2 linked regions of the Actinomadura rubteroloni genome follow. The main gene of each other region encodes a partner of the protein of the gene in region 2 in a complex. Links are inferred from orthologs where the notes say so. Each region holds a gene or a part of one and is shown on either strand. Other genes may lie near its edges.

Region 1 (5,208 bases), on a different replicon or contig from region 2:
CGACGTTCTGGATCGGTGTCGCGCCGACCCGTCCGGGGATGCCCGCCAGGCACTCCACGCCGGCCAGCCCGTCGGCGACGCACCGCGCGACGAACGGGTCCCACTCCTCGCCGGCCTGCGCCGCGACCACGACCCGTCCGCCCTCGACCGCGCGGCGCTCGGTGCCGCGCGTGCCGACGTGGACGACCGTCCCGGGGAACCCCGCGTCGGCGACGACCACGTTGCTGCCGCCGCCGAGCACCAGCACCGGCTCGCCCGCCTCGTCGGCCGCGCGGACGGCCTCGACCACGTCCGACTCGGTCGTGGCCTCCACGAACCGGCGCGCCGGGCCGCCCAACTTGAGCGTCGTGTATCCGGCCAGGTTCACGTCTTCGGCGAACACCGCCACGTCGTCCGTCCCCTTCTCTCGGCGGGCCGTCACGCGAGGCGGACGACGGCCTTCGCGCGGGTCAGCACCTTCTGGCCCTCCGAGCGGGCGGTGAGGGCCACGACGACGCGGTTGCCGTCCAGCTTCTCCTCGACCTTCCCGCTGATCTCCAGCGTCGCGCCGCCCTCGTCCGGCACCACGACCGGCGACGAGAACCGGACGCCGTAGTCCAGCACCGCGCCCGGATCGCCCGCCCAGTCGGTCACGAAACGTCCGCCCTGGGCCATCGTGTACATGCCGTGCGCGATGACGTCCGGCAGCCCGACCGCCTTCGCGTGGCTCTCCCGCCAGTGGATCGGGTTGAAGTCGCCGGACGCGCCCGCGTACATGACGAGGTTCGCACGGTCCACCGCGAACGTCCGTGCCGGGATCTCCTGGCCGGCCTCGACGTCGGCGTACTTCACCAGCGCGGCCATCAGGCGCCCCGTTCCACGATCGTGTTGAACGTCCGGCAGATCGGCTCGCCGCCGGTCGTCTCCACGGCAGTCTCCACGGTGATCTTCTCGTTGCTGCCGATCGCCTTGATGTCGGTGATCGTGGTGGTCGTCGTGATGACGTCGCCCGCGCGCAGCGGACGCGAGTACTCGAACCGCTGCTCGCCGTGGACGATCATCGCGTAGTTCAGGCCGAGCGCGGGATCCACCAGCGCCGGGTCCCCGAGCGTGACGACGATCGGGAACGTCGGCGGCGCGATGACGTCGGGATGCCCCGCCGCCTTGGCCGCCTCGGGGTCGCGGTAGACCGGGTTCGGGTCGCCGATGGCGTCCGCGAACTCGCGGATCTTCACCCGGCTGACCTCGTACGGCTCGGAGGGCGGGAAGCTTCGTCCGATGAAGTCCCGGTTCAGTGCCATGCCGTTCGTCCTCCCGCCCGACCGGGCGCCGAGCGCCCGCCATCCGCTCTGCCAGGGACCCTAACAGAACGGCGTTCAGCCCGCCCCCGGCGTATGCGGGGACGGGCTGAACGGACGCCGGGCGAACGCCGTCTGGGTCAGCGCGTCTCGCGGTGCGCGCGGTGGCAGCGGCAGTTCGGGCAGTACTTCTTGAGCTCCATGCGGTCCGGGTCGTTGCGCCGGTTCTTCCGCGTGATGTAGTTGCGGTGCTTGCACTCCTGGCAGGCCAGCGTGATCTTCGGCCGTACGTCGGTGGCAGCCACGATGGAGTGCCTTTCTGCTAGGTACAGGGACGTGACGTCGGCCGCCCTGCTCGGGCGACCGGTCGGAGCAACCAGGCCCGCCCGCCCCCGTCGTTGCCGGGGGCGAGAGGCCAAGGTAGTAGCGAGGGCCGGACTTGAACCGGCGACACAGCGATTATGAGCCGCTTGCTCTGCCTGACTGAGCTACCCCGCCGAGATGGTCAGCGTGACCGGGCGCCAGGATACCCGATGTCCGCTGCGACCCTGGAATCCGAGTTGCGCGAGACGACCCGGTTCCGGACGATCCGACCGACCCCAGGATACCGCCTGCGGGGATGACCTGCGAATCGCGCGGTGGCCGTCCCCAGACGGAACGGGAAAGGCCAGCCTCCGCGCGGAAACTGGCCTCTGACCTGGTGAGCCCCTTTACGGAATCGAACCGTAGACCTTCTCCTTACCATGGAGACGCTCTGCCGACTGAGCTAAAGGGGCCTCGTCGTCCTGCGGCCTCGCGGTCGCGGCGACGGGTGTAACCATACACGGCCGCGCACGCGGGTGCGACATCACTTCCGCCGGGGTCATGCGGGCGTTCCGCCGAGATAGATGACGGTGGCGTCGTCATGCGGCTTCCCTCGCCGTCCGGGCAGGTCATGGGCTTGTTCGGCGGCTCTTGTCCGGCGGATCAGCTCGCTCGGTCCCTGCTCTTCGACGAGGTCGAGAAGGCCTCGCCAGGTCGTCGTGCGGAAGCGTTCGACCAGGCGCGCGGCGCCGTCGGACAGCAGCGCGGCCCGCCTGACGTTCGTCGCCGTCCCGGTGAGCGCGTGCCGGGCCGCTTCCGGCCTTGCGGCGGCCACCCAGAAGCCGCCTTCGCTGTTGCGCGACCTGCGGACCGTCTCCAGGTCGTAGGCGGGCAGGCGGTCGACGCGGTCGTCCCGGATGACCTGGACGTCCCTGTCGTCCAGGACGATCGGGGAATCTGCGAGCACCAGCCAGTCCAGGCGGCCTTCGTCCCACCGGACCATCGCGACCGTGGACGACGGGCTATCCGGATTGTCCAGGTCGCAGCCTTCATGCTGTTCCCGGACGCGGTGGATGGCCTCTTCGAGGATCTCGGCGAGGCCTGCTTCGTCCTGCGCGGCGAGGCGGGCCGCGAGCACGCCGCCGAGTCGGCGCACCAGCCAGGCCGGCCCGTGCGCGCACCCGGTGGTCACCTCCGGGTGCTGGGTGGCGCCGTCGAGCACGACGGCCCAGCCGTCCCCCGCCGCCGCGAAGTCCTCGTTGATCAGGCCGGGCGTGGGCTCGGTGGCCATACGGACGTCCACCCCGGCCATTCTGCCGTGGCTACGCCGGAACCGGCCCTTCGAGGGGGTTGTGCTCCTTGCCGGTGTTGCCGCACATGCGACAGGGCTCGTCCACCCGGACCCAGTTGAGGGCACCGGCGGCGTCCCGCTCGGGCATCTCCGGACGCCACCAGCCCGTCCCGCCGCAGAACCGGCACGCCCAGCCGTCGCGATCGCACCAGGCGCACGGCTCGTCGCCGCACCGGTCGCGCTTGCCGCTCACCGGCGGTTCCCCGTTCCTGCGCAGCCGCTCGCCCACCCGTCCGGCGGAACCTCACCCCGTTCGCCCACACTCCCCCTCACACCCACAGCATCCCGCAGACTCCCCCCATCGTCCACGGCCCGCGGCACAGGCGATCCCGAGGGCAGGGCGAACGTTCGGCCTTACGCAGAAGCGACATTCGGCCGTGTTGCATGTCGGACAGGCCGCTCGGCCCGCCAGTCCTCCCAAGGAGACGCGCATGGCAGGAATTCCACCGTCACGACGCACAGCACTCGGCACGCTGGGCGCCGTCCCCATGACACTCGCCGGCATGGCGGCACTGGCGGGCCCGGCCCGCGCCGCCGGCCCGCCCCACCCCGGCCCCGTGCCCCGCGCTCTGCGACCGGGCGGCGAGTTCGACCGGTTCGTGGCCCGGCTGGCCGCGCAGGACGACTTCTCCGGCAATGTCCTGCTCATGCACGGGAACCGTCCGGTGCTGGCCCGCGCCCACGGCATGGCGGACAAGAAGAAGGCCGTGCCGAACGGCCCGGACACCATCTACGCGCTCGGCTCCATCACCAAGATGTTCACGAGCATCGCGGTGGCGCAGCTCGCTCAGCAAGGAAAATTAGAGTTCACCGACTATCTGGGCGCGCACCTGAGCGGCTTTCCCAAAGAGATCGCCGACACGGTCACCGTCCACCAACTCCTGACCCACACGTCCGGCATGGGCGACTTCATGCAGACCGACGGCTTCCTCGATCAAGCACGCAAGTGGACCAGCGCCGACCAGGTCATGGACGGCCTGCTCAAACTGGTCCGGACCGAATCACTGGTTTTCACGCCGGGCTCCCGAGTGGGCTACAGCAACTCGGGCTACCACGTGCTGGGCGAGATCGTCGCGAAAATCTCCGGCCAGTCCTACTACTCCTACATTCGCGAGCACATCTTCGCTCCGGCCGGAATGACCGACTCGGATTTCTACACCATGCCCCAGTGGCGCGACGACGAACGCATCGGGAACCCGTACACCACGACCTCGTCCGGTGAGCGCGTCGAGGCCTTCGACCAGCACTTCTTCATGGGCTCGCCCTCCGGGGACTCCTTCTCGCCCGCGCCCGACCTGGCCCGCTTCGCCCGGACGCTCCTATCGAACAAGCTGCTGAGCCCCGCGTACACCGAACTCGTCGTCTGCCCCAAGATCCCCGCGCTCCCGCCCCCACCGCCCCCCGGCCGCCCGCAGCTCCCCACCATGTTCAACGCGTACGCGCCGTCCGCGTTCCTCATCAACGGCCAATGGGCCGTGGGCCACACCGGCGGCTCCCCCGGCGAATCAGCGAATCTGGAATGGTACCCGGCCATCGACTGGATGCTGGTGAAACTCAGCAACTACGACGTGCGAACAACCAGCCAGGTCGACGCAATGGCACGCCAACTCATCACCGGCGGCTAACTCCAACAGCCCGGAATAGGGGCGTGCGATGGATGGCATCTCCAGGTCGGGGATCGGCGAGCAGACCCGTCAAGCGCTTGCGGCCTTGCTGCTGAAACTGCGCCGGTAGGTCTGCGGGCTGACGCCGGTGGTGCGCTTGAAGCGGTCGCGGAAGGTGGTGGACGAGCCGAATCCGACCTGGTGGCCGATGCGCTCGACGGAGTGCTCGGTGGTCTCCAGCAGGTGCTGCGCCTGGCGGATGCGGGCTCGGTGGAGCCATTGGAGCGGGGTGGTGCCGGTCTGGCTGCGGAAACGTCGGATCAGGGTGCGGACGCTTGTTCCGGATTGCGCGGCGATGTCGCCCAAGGTGAGGTCGCGGGCGAGGTTCTCCCGCAGCCAGGCCAGCAGCGTCTCCAACTCCGATCCCCGCGGCGCGAGAGAATGGTCGTGGACGATGAACTGCGCCTGTCCCCCCTCGCGTTCGAGCGGCATCACGGACAGGCGGGCGGCGTCGGCGGCGACGGCCGAGCCGTAGTCACGACGGATCATGTGCAGGCACAGGTCCATTCCGGCGGCGGCACCCGCCGAGGTGAGGAACTGGCCATTGTCGACGTAGAGCACGTCCGGGTCGACGGTGACGTCCGGGTACAGGGCCGCCAGCAGGTCTGTCGCG
Region 2 (7,917 bases):
GACGCCGGTCATCTGGCCGCCGCGGCTGCCGATCGCCTCGATCTCGTCCAGCGCGTCCGGCATGATCTCGCTGAGCGGCAGGTAGTCCTCGCCGGAGCGCTTCTCGGCGATGGCGAAGACCTCGGCCTGGGCGCGGTCGAGGACGTCGTCGGCGTCGGCGCCGTCCGCCGCGTAGCCCATCTGGACGATCCGCGTGCCCGTCTCGACCAGTTTGCGCAGCACGGACCGCTCGCGGACGATCTTGGCGTAGTAGCCCGCGTTGGCCGCCGTCGGCACCGACGAGATGAGCGTGTGCAGGTAGGGCGCGCCGCCGACGCGCCCGATCTCGCCGCGTTTGGTCAGTTCGCCCGCGACCGTGACGGCGTCGGCGGGCTCGCCCCGGCCGTACAGGTCGAGGACGGCGTCGTAGAGGATCTGGTGCGCGGGCCGGTAGAAGTCGGCGGTGCGCAGCACCTCGACCACCTCGGCGATCGCGTCCTGGGAGAGCAGCATCCCGCCGAGCACGCCCTGTTCCGCGGCGATGTCGTGCGGCGGGGTGCGTTCGAACTCGCGCTCCTCAGAGCCGAGGTCCGTGACGCTCATGGCGGCCCCCTCCCTCGGCGCCGGCGGCCCCGTTCGCCGTCGCCGTGTGTTCATCCCACGTCTATCCCGAGCGTCTGACATTCTGCGAGCCCCCGCGCCCGGGGAGCAAAGAGCAATGTGGACGACCCTGTGGATAACCTGTGCAGACACGCCGTCAAACGTGTGCAGGACCTGTGGACAACCCCTGTGGACAACAACTGCCGTCGCGCCGCGAACACCGGTTGACCTGCACGGACTTCATCCACCGGGTGTGGGCGAAAGAAAGTTCGCCCGAAATGTCGTGTAAGTACTAAAATGGGATTGTCGGTTACCGGCCCGGCCGCGTGAGGAGGATCATGCTCGGCCCCCGCGACCGGGAGATCCTCCGCCTCGCCGTCCCGGCCTTCGGCGCGCTCGTCGCCGAACCCCTGTTCCTGCTGTCGGACTCGGCGATCGTCGGGCACCTCGGCACCGAGAGCCTCGGCGCGCTCGGCGTCGCCGGGCAGATCCTCGCCACGCTCGTCTACCTCTGCGTCTTCCTCGCCTACGGCACGACGGCCGGGGTCGCGCGGCTGGTCGGCGCGGGCGACCTGCGCGCCGCCGTCCGGCAGGGCGTGGACGGCGTCTGGCTCGCCGCCCTGATCGGCGTCGCGCTGGTCGTGCTCGGGTTCCCGCTCGTCCCGTCGCTCGTGGACCTGTTCGGCGCGTCCGCCGCCGTCGCGCCGCACGCCGAGACGTACCTGCGCGTGAGCCTGTTCGGGATCCCGGGGATGCTGGTCGTCCTCGCCGGGACGGGCGTCCTGCGCGGCCTCCAGGACACCCGCACGCCCCTCGCCGTCTCCGTCGGCGGCTTCTCGGTCAACCTCGCGCTCAACGCGCTGTTCGTGCTCGTCCTCGATCGGGGCATCGCCGGGTCCGCCGCTGGAACGGTCCTGGCGCAGACCGGGAGCGCCGCCGTCTACGTCGCGGTCGTGCTGCGCGCGGCGCGACGGCACGGCGCGTCCGTCCGGCCCGACACGGCCGGCCTGCGCACCGCCGCGACCGCCGGGGTCGCGCTGCTGCTGCGGACGGCCGCGCTCCGCGCCGTCCTCCTCGTCGGGACGTCCGTCGCCGCGCGCATGGGCGACCCGCAGATCGCGGCCTACCAGGTCGGCTTCCAGATCTGGACGCTGCTGGCCTTCGCGCTGGACGCCATCGCCATCGCCGGCCAGGCCGTCACCGGCCGGTACCTCGGCGCGGCGGACCCGGCGGACGCGCGCGACGTGACCCGCCGCATGGTGCGGTGGGGCGTCGGCTGCGGGGTCGTCTTCGGCGCGCTCGTCCTCGCCGTCCGGCCGTGGCTGCCCGGCCTGTTCACCGACGATGCGGACGTGCGGCGCCTGCTGCTCGCGTCCCTGATCGTCGTCGCGCTCATGCAACCGGTCGCGGGCGCGGTCTTCGTGCTGGACGGCATCCTCATCGGCGCGGGCGACGGCGCGTACCTCGCCCGGACGACCGTCCTCGCCACCGCCGTCTTCCTCCCCGCCGCGCTCGCCGCCCGCCACGCCGGGCTGGTCGCGCTGTGGCTCGCGATCGGCCTGTGGATGGCGACCCGGCTGGTCACGCTCACCGCACGGGCACGCGGCGACGCCTGGCTCGTCACGGGTGCCGTGCGTCACTAGCGCGAACACGGACGCGACAACGATCACTCTCGCTACGATCCGAACATGTGTTCTACGTACGGCGAGCGGATGGCCCGGCTCCAGCAGGCCATCGACGATCTCGCGGCCGACGGTCCCGCCGGCCTGCCGCCGGACGTGCTGGTGGAGCGCATCGCCCTCCTGTGGACGCTCGTCGAGACCGTCGACCCCGACATCGCCCGCCGCCGCACGCGCTACGGACGCGACTGACCTCAGTCGCGGCGGAACGTGCCATGCCGCCCCGCCACACGCGTCCGCCGGACGGCCCGCACGCGCCGGCCGAGCAGCGCCCCCACCTCCTGCCGCAGCTCCGGCAGCCGCGCGTACAGGACGTCGCCGGGGCAGTCCGTGGAGTTGAAATCGCGGTGCCCGACGATCGCGTCGCCCGGGTCCAGGTCGTACGCCGCGCACAGCCACGCGCAGGTCTCGGCCAGGGACGCCCACAGCGGATCGGGGACGTCCACGTCCATGTACGTGCCCTCGTTCTCGATGCCGAGCGTGTGCTCGTTGTGGCCGAGCACCTGCGCGCCGACGGTCAGCCGCCCGGACGCGATCGAGGCGAGACTGCCCGTGCGGCCCTCCATGACCTGGCCGCCCCGGCTGATCGTGAGCTGCTCCCCGATGTCGCTCCAGCCGCGTCCCTCCATGTGGAACCGCTGAATGGAACGTGACAACTCGTAGGCGTGCTCGACCGAGACGTCCGTGGCGTTCGCTCCGCCCGTGTGGTGGACGACGATGCGGTCCGGCGCGCGGTCCAGCACCCGGATCGCGGACGTCGCCGGAACCGCCCCCCACCGCTCCCGCGCCGCCACCTCCGGCCTGCGCGCCGCCGCCGCCGTGCCGCCGCCCAGCCCGAACGGCACCGCCGCCAGGCCCCCGAGCAGCACCCGCCGTGTGAACTCCACCGGCCACCCCCGTCCGCACATGATCTTGTAACGGACGGTAATCGACGCAGGCCGCGGGGGGCGGCAACCAGATGATCTTGGGCGTTGCGCCGGAACGCGGAACGGCCGGGCCCCCGTCGCGGGGACCCGGCCGTCGGTGCTCGCGTTGCGTCAGGCGGACACGACGTTGACGTCGATCGTCGCGCTGACCTCCGCGTGGAGGCGGACGCTGACCTGGTGCGTGCCGGTCGTCTTGATCGGGTTGCCGATCTCGATCCGGCGGCGGTCCAGGTCGGGACCGTCGGCGTCCTTGACGGCCGCGGCGATGTCGGCGGCCGTCACGGCGCCGAACAGGCGGCCGTTGGCGCCCGTCCGGGTCCGCAGCGTCACCTTGATCGACTTGAGCCGGCCGGCGACCTCCTTGGCGTGCTCGACCGTCGCGATCTCGCGCGCCGACCGCGCCTTCTTGATCGACTCGACCTGCGACTCCGCGCCGCGCGTCCACTTGATCGCGAACCCGCGCGGCACGAGGTAGTTGCGGCCGTAGCCGTCGCGGACCTCGATCACGTCGCCGGGCTCGCCGAGCCCGGACACCTGCTGAGTCAGGATGAGCTTCATCTCGGTGACCCCCCTTCTCAGCGCGCGGTGCTGGTGTACGGCAGCAGCGCCATCTCGCGCGCGTTCTTGATCGCCGTGGCGACGTCGCGCTGGTGCTGCGTGCAGTTGCCGGTCACGCGACGGGCACGGATCTTGCCGCGGTCGGAGATGAACTTCCGCAGCAGACCGGTGTCCTTGTAGTCGACGTAGGAGATCTTCTCCTGGCAGAAAACGCAAACCTTCTTCTTGGGCTTGCGGGGAGGTGGCTTCGCCATCGTGGTGCTCCTTAGAGAGAGCCCCGCTCACGCGGGAATGGACGTGGTGATTTCGTGCAAGTGCCGGTTAGAACGGCGGGTCGTCGGAGTAGCCTCCGCCGCCCCCGCCGCCACCGCCGCCGGTGGCCCAGGGGTCGTCGGCCGGGGCGCCGCCCTGACCGCCGCCCCCGTTGAACCCGCCGCCGCCCTGACCGCCGCCGTTGAAGCCGCCGCCCTGGCCGCCGCCACCGCCGTTGAAGCCGCCGCCGCCCTGGCCGCCGCCGAACCCGCCGCCGCCCTGCCGCTGGGTCTTGTTGACCTTCGCGGTGGCGTTGCGGAGGGACGGGCCGACCTCGTCGACCTCGACCTCGAACACGGTGCGCTTCTCACCCTCGCGCGTCTCGTACGACCGCTGCTTGAGCCGGCCCTGCACGATGACCCGCATGCCGCGGGTGAGGCTCTCGGCGCAGTTCTCCGCCGCCTGCCGCCACACGTTGCAGGTCAGGAACAGCGCCTCGCCGTCCTTCCACTCGTTCGCCTGGCGGTCGAAGAACCGCGGGGTCGACGCGAGACGGAACGACGCGACCGCCTGGCCGCTCGGGGTGAAACGCAGGTTGGGATCCTCCACGAGGTTCCCGACGATGGTGATGACGGTGTCGCCTGCCATGGTGGCTCGCTCCGGCTGGTGTGAGGGCTGGCCGTGGCTCAGTGGACCTCGGGGCGGATGACCTTGGTGCGGAGGACCGACTCGCTCAGGTTGAGCTGACGGTCCATTTCCTTGACCGTGGCAGGCTCAGCCGACAGGTCGACCACCGCGTAGATGCCTTCGGACTTCTTCTGGATGTCGTACGCCAGCCGGCGGCGACCCCAGACGTCGACCTTCTCGACGCTGCCGCCGTCGGTCTTGACCACGTTCAGGAACGGCTCCAGGGCCGCTCCGGCGGTGCGCTCGTCAATGGCCGGGTCGAGAATGGTCATGACTTCGTAACGACGCATGCTGTGTCCCTACCTCCTCTGGACTGGTGCGGTCACGGTCTTTCCGTGACAGGAGGGCTCGTGCGTCCACCGCGGCCGTCGGCTCCGGATGGGGGCGACCTGCCGCGGGACCGCTACAGGCTACCAAGCGCCGGTGACGACCGCGCCAGCCTCGGCGAACCCGCTCAGCGCCGGTGCGGACGCGGTGGATGCGGCGGACGGGACGGCGGCGGTGTCCGGTGCGTCCGCCGACGGTCGAGTTCGGCCATGATGTCGGCCATCCGGGCGCGCATCCGGGCCGTCTGGGTCGTCAGGATCGACAGCTCCTCGACCAGCTCCACGTCGCCGATGACCGCCAGTTCGCTCTCCCGCATCGCGCTCCGCCCTCCCGGTCTCTCGAAACCTTGTTCGACCGTACCGCCTGCGTCCGACGTTTTCGCCGACCGGCCCCCGGTTGATCCGGGATCATCCGGGAATCTCTACGGGACCGGCGCGCAAGCGCCGCCGCGCCGGGTCCTACCGAAAGGGGAGGTCGGCATGACGCAGCACGTCACCGGCGGCCGGGAGAGCGGAGCGGGCGACACCGCCCACGCCACGACCGCCGCCCACGCCCGGGTCGTCGCGCGGTTCAACATGGTCGCCGCGGTCGCGTTCGTCCTCGGCGTCGTCGCCCTGTTCCTCGGCTTCATCTCGGCCACGCACGTCGCCGGGCTCGTCCTCGGCATCATCGGGCTGCCCGTCGCGCTGTACTCGCAGATGATGTCGGTCACCACCGGGCAGCGGTGGCTGAACGTCGTCGGCATGGTCGGCTCCTTCGTGGGGGCGGGGTTCGCGCTGCGGCACGGCGGCTTCACCATGTGACCCCGAGCGTGACCCGGTGCGCGACCGGTACGGGCGTTCGGACGCGTCCCGTCCGGAGCCCGGCTACTCTCGGAAACATGCGCATCGGAGCCCATGTCGATCAGAACCGGCCGATCGAGAGCGCCCGCGAGCGCGGCGCGGACGTCGTCCAGTTCTTCCTCGGCGACCCGCAGGGCTGGAAGAAGCCGGTCCTGCCGGAGGGGATCGAGGCCGTCCGGGACGCGGACGTGGAGGTGTTCGTCCACGCCCCGTACGTGATCAACGTGGCGACGTCCAACAACCGCATCCGCATCCCGAGCCGGAAGCTGCTCCAGCAGCAGTTGGAGGCGGCGGCGGGGATCGGGGCGAAGGCGCTGATCGTCCACGGCGGCCACGTGCTCAAGGACGACGACCCGGAGAACGGCTTCGAGAACTGGCGCAAGGTGTTCGAGCGCCTGGAGACGCCGATCCCGATCTACATCGAGAACACGGCGGGCGGGGGCAACGCGATGGCCCGCCGGTTCGACCGGATCGCCCGGCTGTGGGAGATCCTGTCGGGCGTCACCGACATCGACAGCAAGGTCGGGTTCTGCCTGGACACGTGCCACGCGCACGCGGCCGGCGAGGAACTGATCGACGCCGTGGACCGCATCAAGTCCGTGACGGGCGGCATCGACCTCGTCCACTGCAACGACAGCCGGGACGCGTTCGGCTCCGGAGCGGACCGGCACGCCAACATCGGCAGCGGCACGATCGACCCCGAGCTGATCCTCGGCGTGGTGCGCGCGGCGGGAGCGCCGGTCGTGGTGGAGACGCCCGCGGCGGGGCAGGCGAACGACATCGCGTGGCTGCGGGAGAGCCTGGCCTGATCAGGCCGACCTCCGTTTTTCCGGTCTGCCGGGAACCGCGCCGTCGGACCCGGCATCTAACATCCTGAGGGACCGGGACGGCGACAAACCGCCCCCTGGGACGTCACACTGGCATAATCCGGAACCCAGCCCCCCAGCGCACAGTCCGGCCTACGGCGGCACGCGCGCGATCCCGATCAGGAATCCCATGTCGAATCCGTACGACCCCTATGGCCAGCACGACCCCTACGCGCAGTACTCCCAGCAGCCGCCTCCGGTGCAGCACCACTACTACGGCGGCCCGCCGGCCGTCGCGCCGACCAACGGCATGGCCACCGCGTCGCTCGTCTGCGGCCTGATCGGGTTCGTCGCGTGCGGTTTGACGTCGATCCTCGCGATCATCTTCGGGCACGTGGCGCAGAGCCAGATCAAGCGTACCGGCGAGGGCGGCTCGGGGATGGCGGTCGCCGGACTGATCCTCGGCTACATCGTGTCCGTCGGCTGGATCCTGTTCTGGCTGTTCTACATCGGCCTGTTCGCCGCGATGGGCCTGGCGGGCGCGGGCAGCAGCAGCACCTACTGACGGCCGGTCAGGCGAGTTTCGGGACGCCCGCGATCTCCGTGGTGGTGCTCGGGAGCAGCACCACCACGGGGGTGCCGGTGTCGCGCCACGTCTCGGCGGTCCGGGTGAGGACCTCGAGCGCCCGGCGGAAGGACGCCTCCTCGGTCTCGGCGAGTTCGGTCCACGCCTCGTAGACCAGCAGGCGCCCGCGTGCGGGGGGCAGCCAGGACAGGTCGGCGAGGCGGGTCTCCAGTTCGTCCCAGTCGGCCGGACGGGGGAACGCGAACGCCTCGGCGCAGTGGCGCAGCAGGGCGTCCTTGCCCCGGATGAGGTGCCCGTCCAGGTGGAACACGTGCCAGCCCGCCCGTTCGGCGGGGCCGCGCCAGCCGCCGCGCGCCGCTGTGCGCCACTGGTAGACGCCGGCCTTCACGCGCCCGGTCACGAGGTCGCCGACGGGGCCGTCCACGTCCTCTCCCTTCCTCCGCGATCACCGCGTCCGCTTCCACAGGACGCGGGCGAAACTGCGGTAGTGGTCGCCGCTGTAGTAGCGCTCGCCGTTCTTACCGGCCACGACGCGCCGGGCGCCGCGATCCTGCGAGCGCGGGGTCGGAACCGTGTACTCGCGGTAGTAGCCACTGGGCTCCTGGGGCAGTTTGTTCTCACGGTTCCGAAAGGTCGTTCCGTCCTTGCGGTAGGGGAACGGCCCGCCCCGGTCGA

What was found. The genes of interacting proteins can lie anywhere in the genome.
Region 1: rplI (region 2) and rpmG share a complex: the UniProt entries of both Bacillus subtilis proteins name them as parts of the 50S ribosomal subunit. The link is inferred for Actinomadura rubteroloni from one-to-one orthologs.

The regions. Positions count from the first base shown.
Region 1 is NZ_MTBP01000002.1:1,947,089-1,952,296, forward strand. Bases 1-2,738 are described here. They hold rpmG (50S ribosomal protein L33), read right to left. Parts: upstream 1,583-2,738; coding sequence 1,418-1,582; downstream 1-1,417. Other genes in these bases: BTM25_RS20420 (UDP-N-acetylmuramate dehydrogenase), read right to left, coding at 1-388; BTM25_RS20425 (MaoC family dehydratase), read right to left, coding at 418-843; BTM25_RS20430 (MaoC family dehydratase N-terminal domain-containing protein), read right to left, coding at 843-1,280; BTM25_RS20450 (protein phosphatase 2C domain-containing protein), read right to left, coding at 2,140-2,738. Outside these bases: more of BTM25_RS20450, read right to left, coding at 2,739-2,883; BTM25_RS20455 (hypothetical protein), read right to left, coding at 2,903-3,124; BTM25_RS20460 (serine hydrolase domain-containing protein), read left to right, coding at 3,435-4,556; BTM25_RS20465 (GlxA family transcriptional regulator), read right to left, coding at 4,626-5,208.
Region 2 is NZ_MTBP01000001.1:773,762-781,678, reverse strand. The notes cover bases 2,020-4,996. They hold rplI (50S ribosomal protein L9), read right to left. Parts: upstream 3,743-4,996; coding sequence 3,296-3,742; downstream 2,020-3,295. Other genes in these bases: rpsF (30S ribosomal protein S6), read right to left, coding at 4,681-4,971; BTM25_RS03610 (single-stranded DNA-binding protein), read right to left, coding at 4,064-4,642; rpsR (30S ribosomal protein S18), read right to left, coding at 3,760-3,996; BTM25_RS03625 (peptidoglycan recognition protein family protein), read right to left, coding at 2,453-3,145; BTM25_RS29045 (hypothetical protein), read left to right, coding at 2,268-2,450. In the rest of the region: dnaB (replicative DNA helicase), read right to left, coding at 1-582; more of BTM25_RS03630, read left to right, coding at 918-2,019; BTM25_RS03600 (hypothetical protein), read right to left, coding at 5,136-5,324; BTM25_RS03595 (hypothetical protein), read left to right, coding at 5,488-5,811; BTM25_RS03590 (deoxyribonuclease IV), read left to right, coding at 5,889-6,659; BTM25_RS03585 (DUF4190 domain-containing protein), read left to right, coding at 6,847-7,221; BTM25_RS03580 (barstar family protein), read right to left, coding at 7,229-7,666; BTM25_RS03575 (ribonuclease domain-containing protein), read right to left, coding at 7,688-7,917. UniProt on the Bacillus subtilis protein: Binds to the 23S rRNA.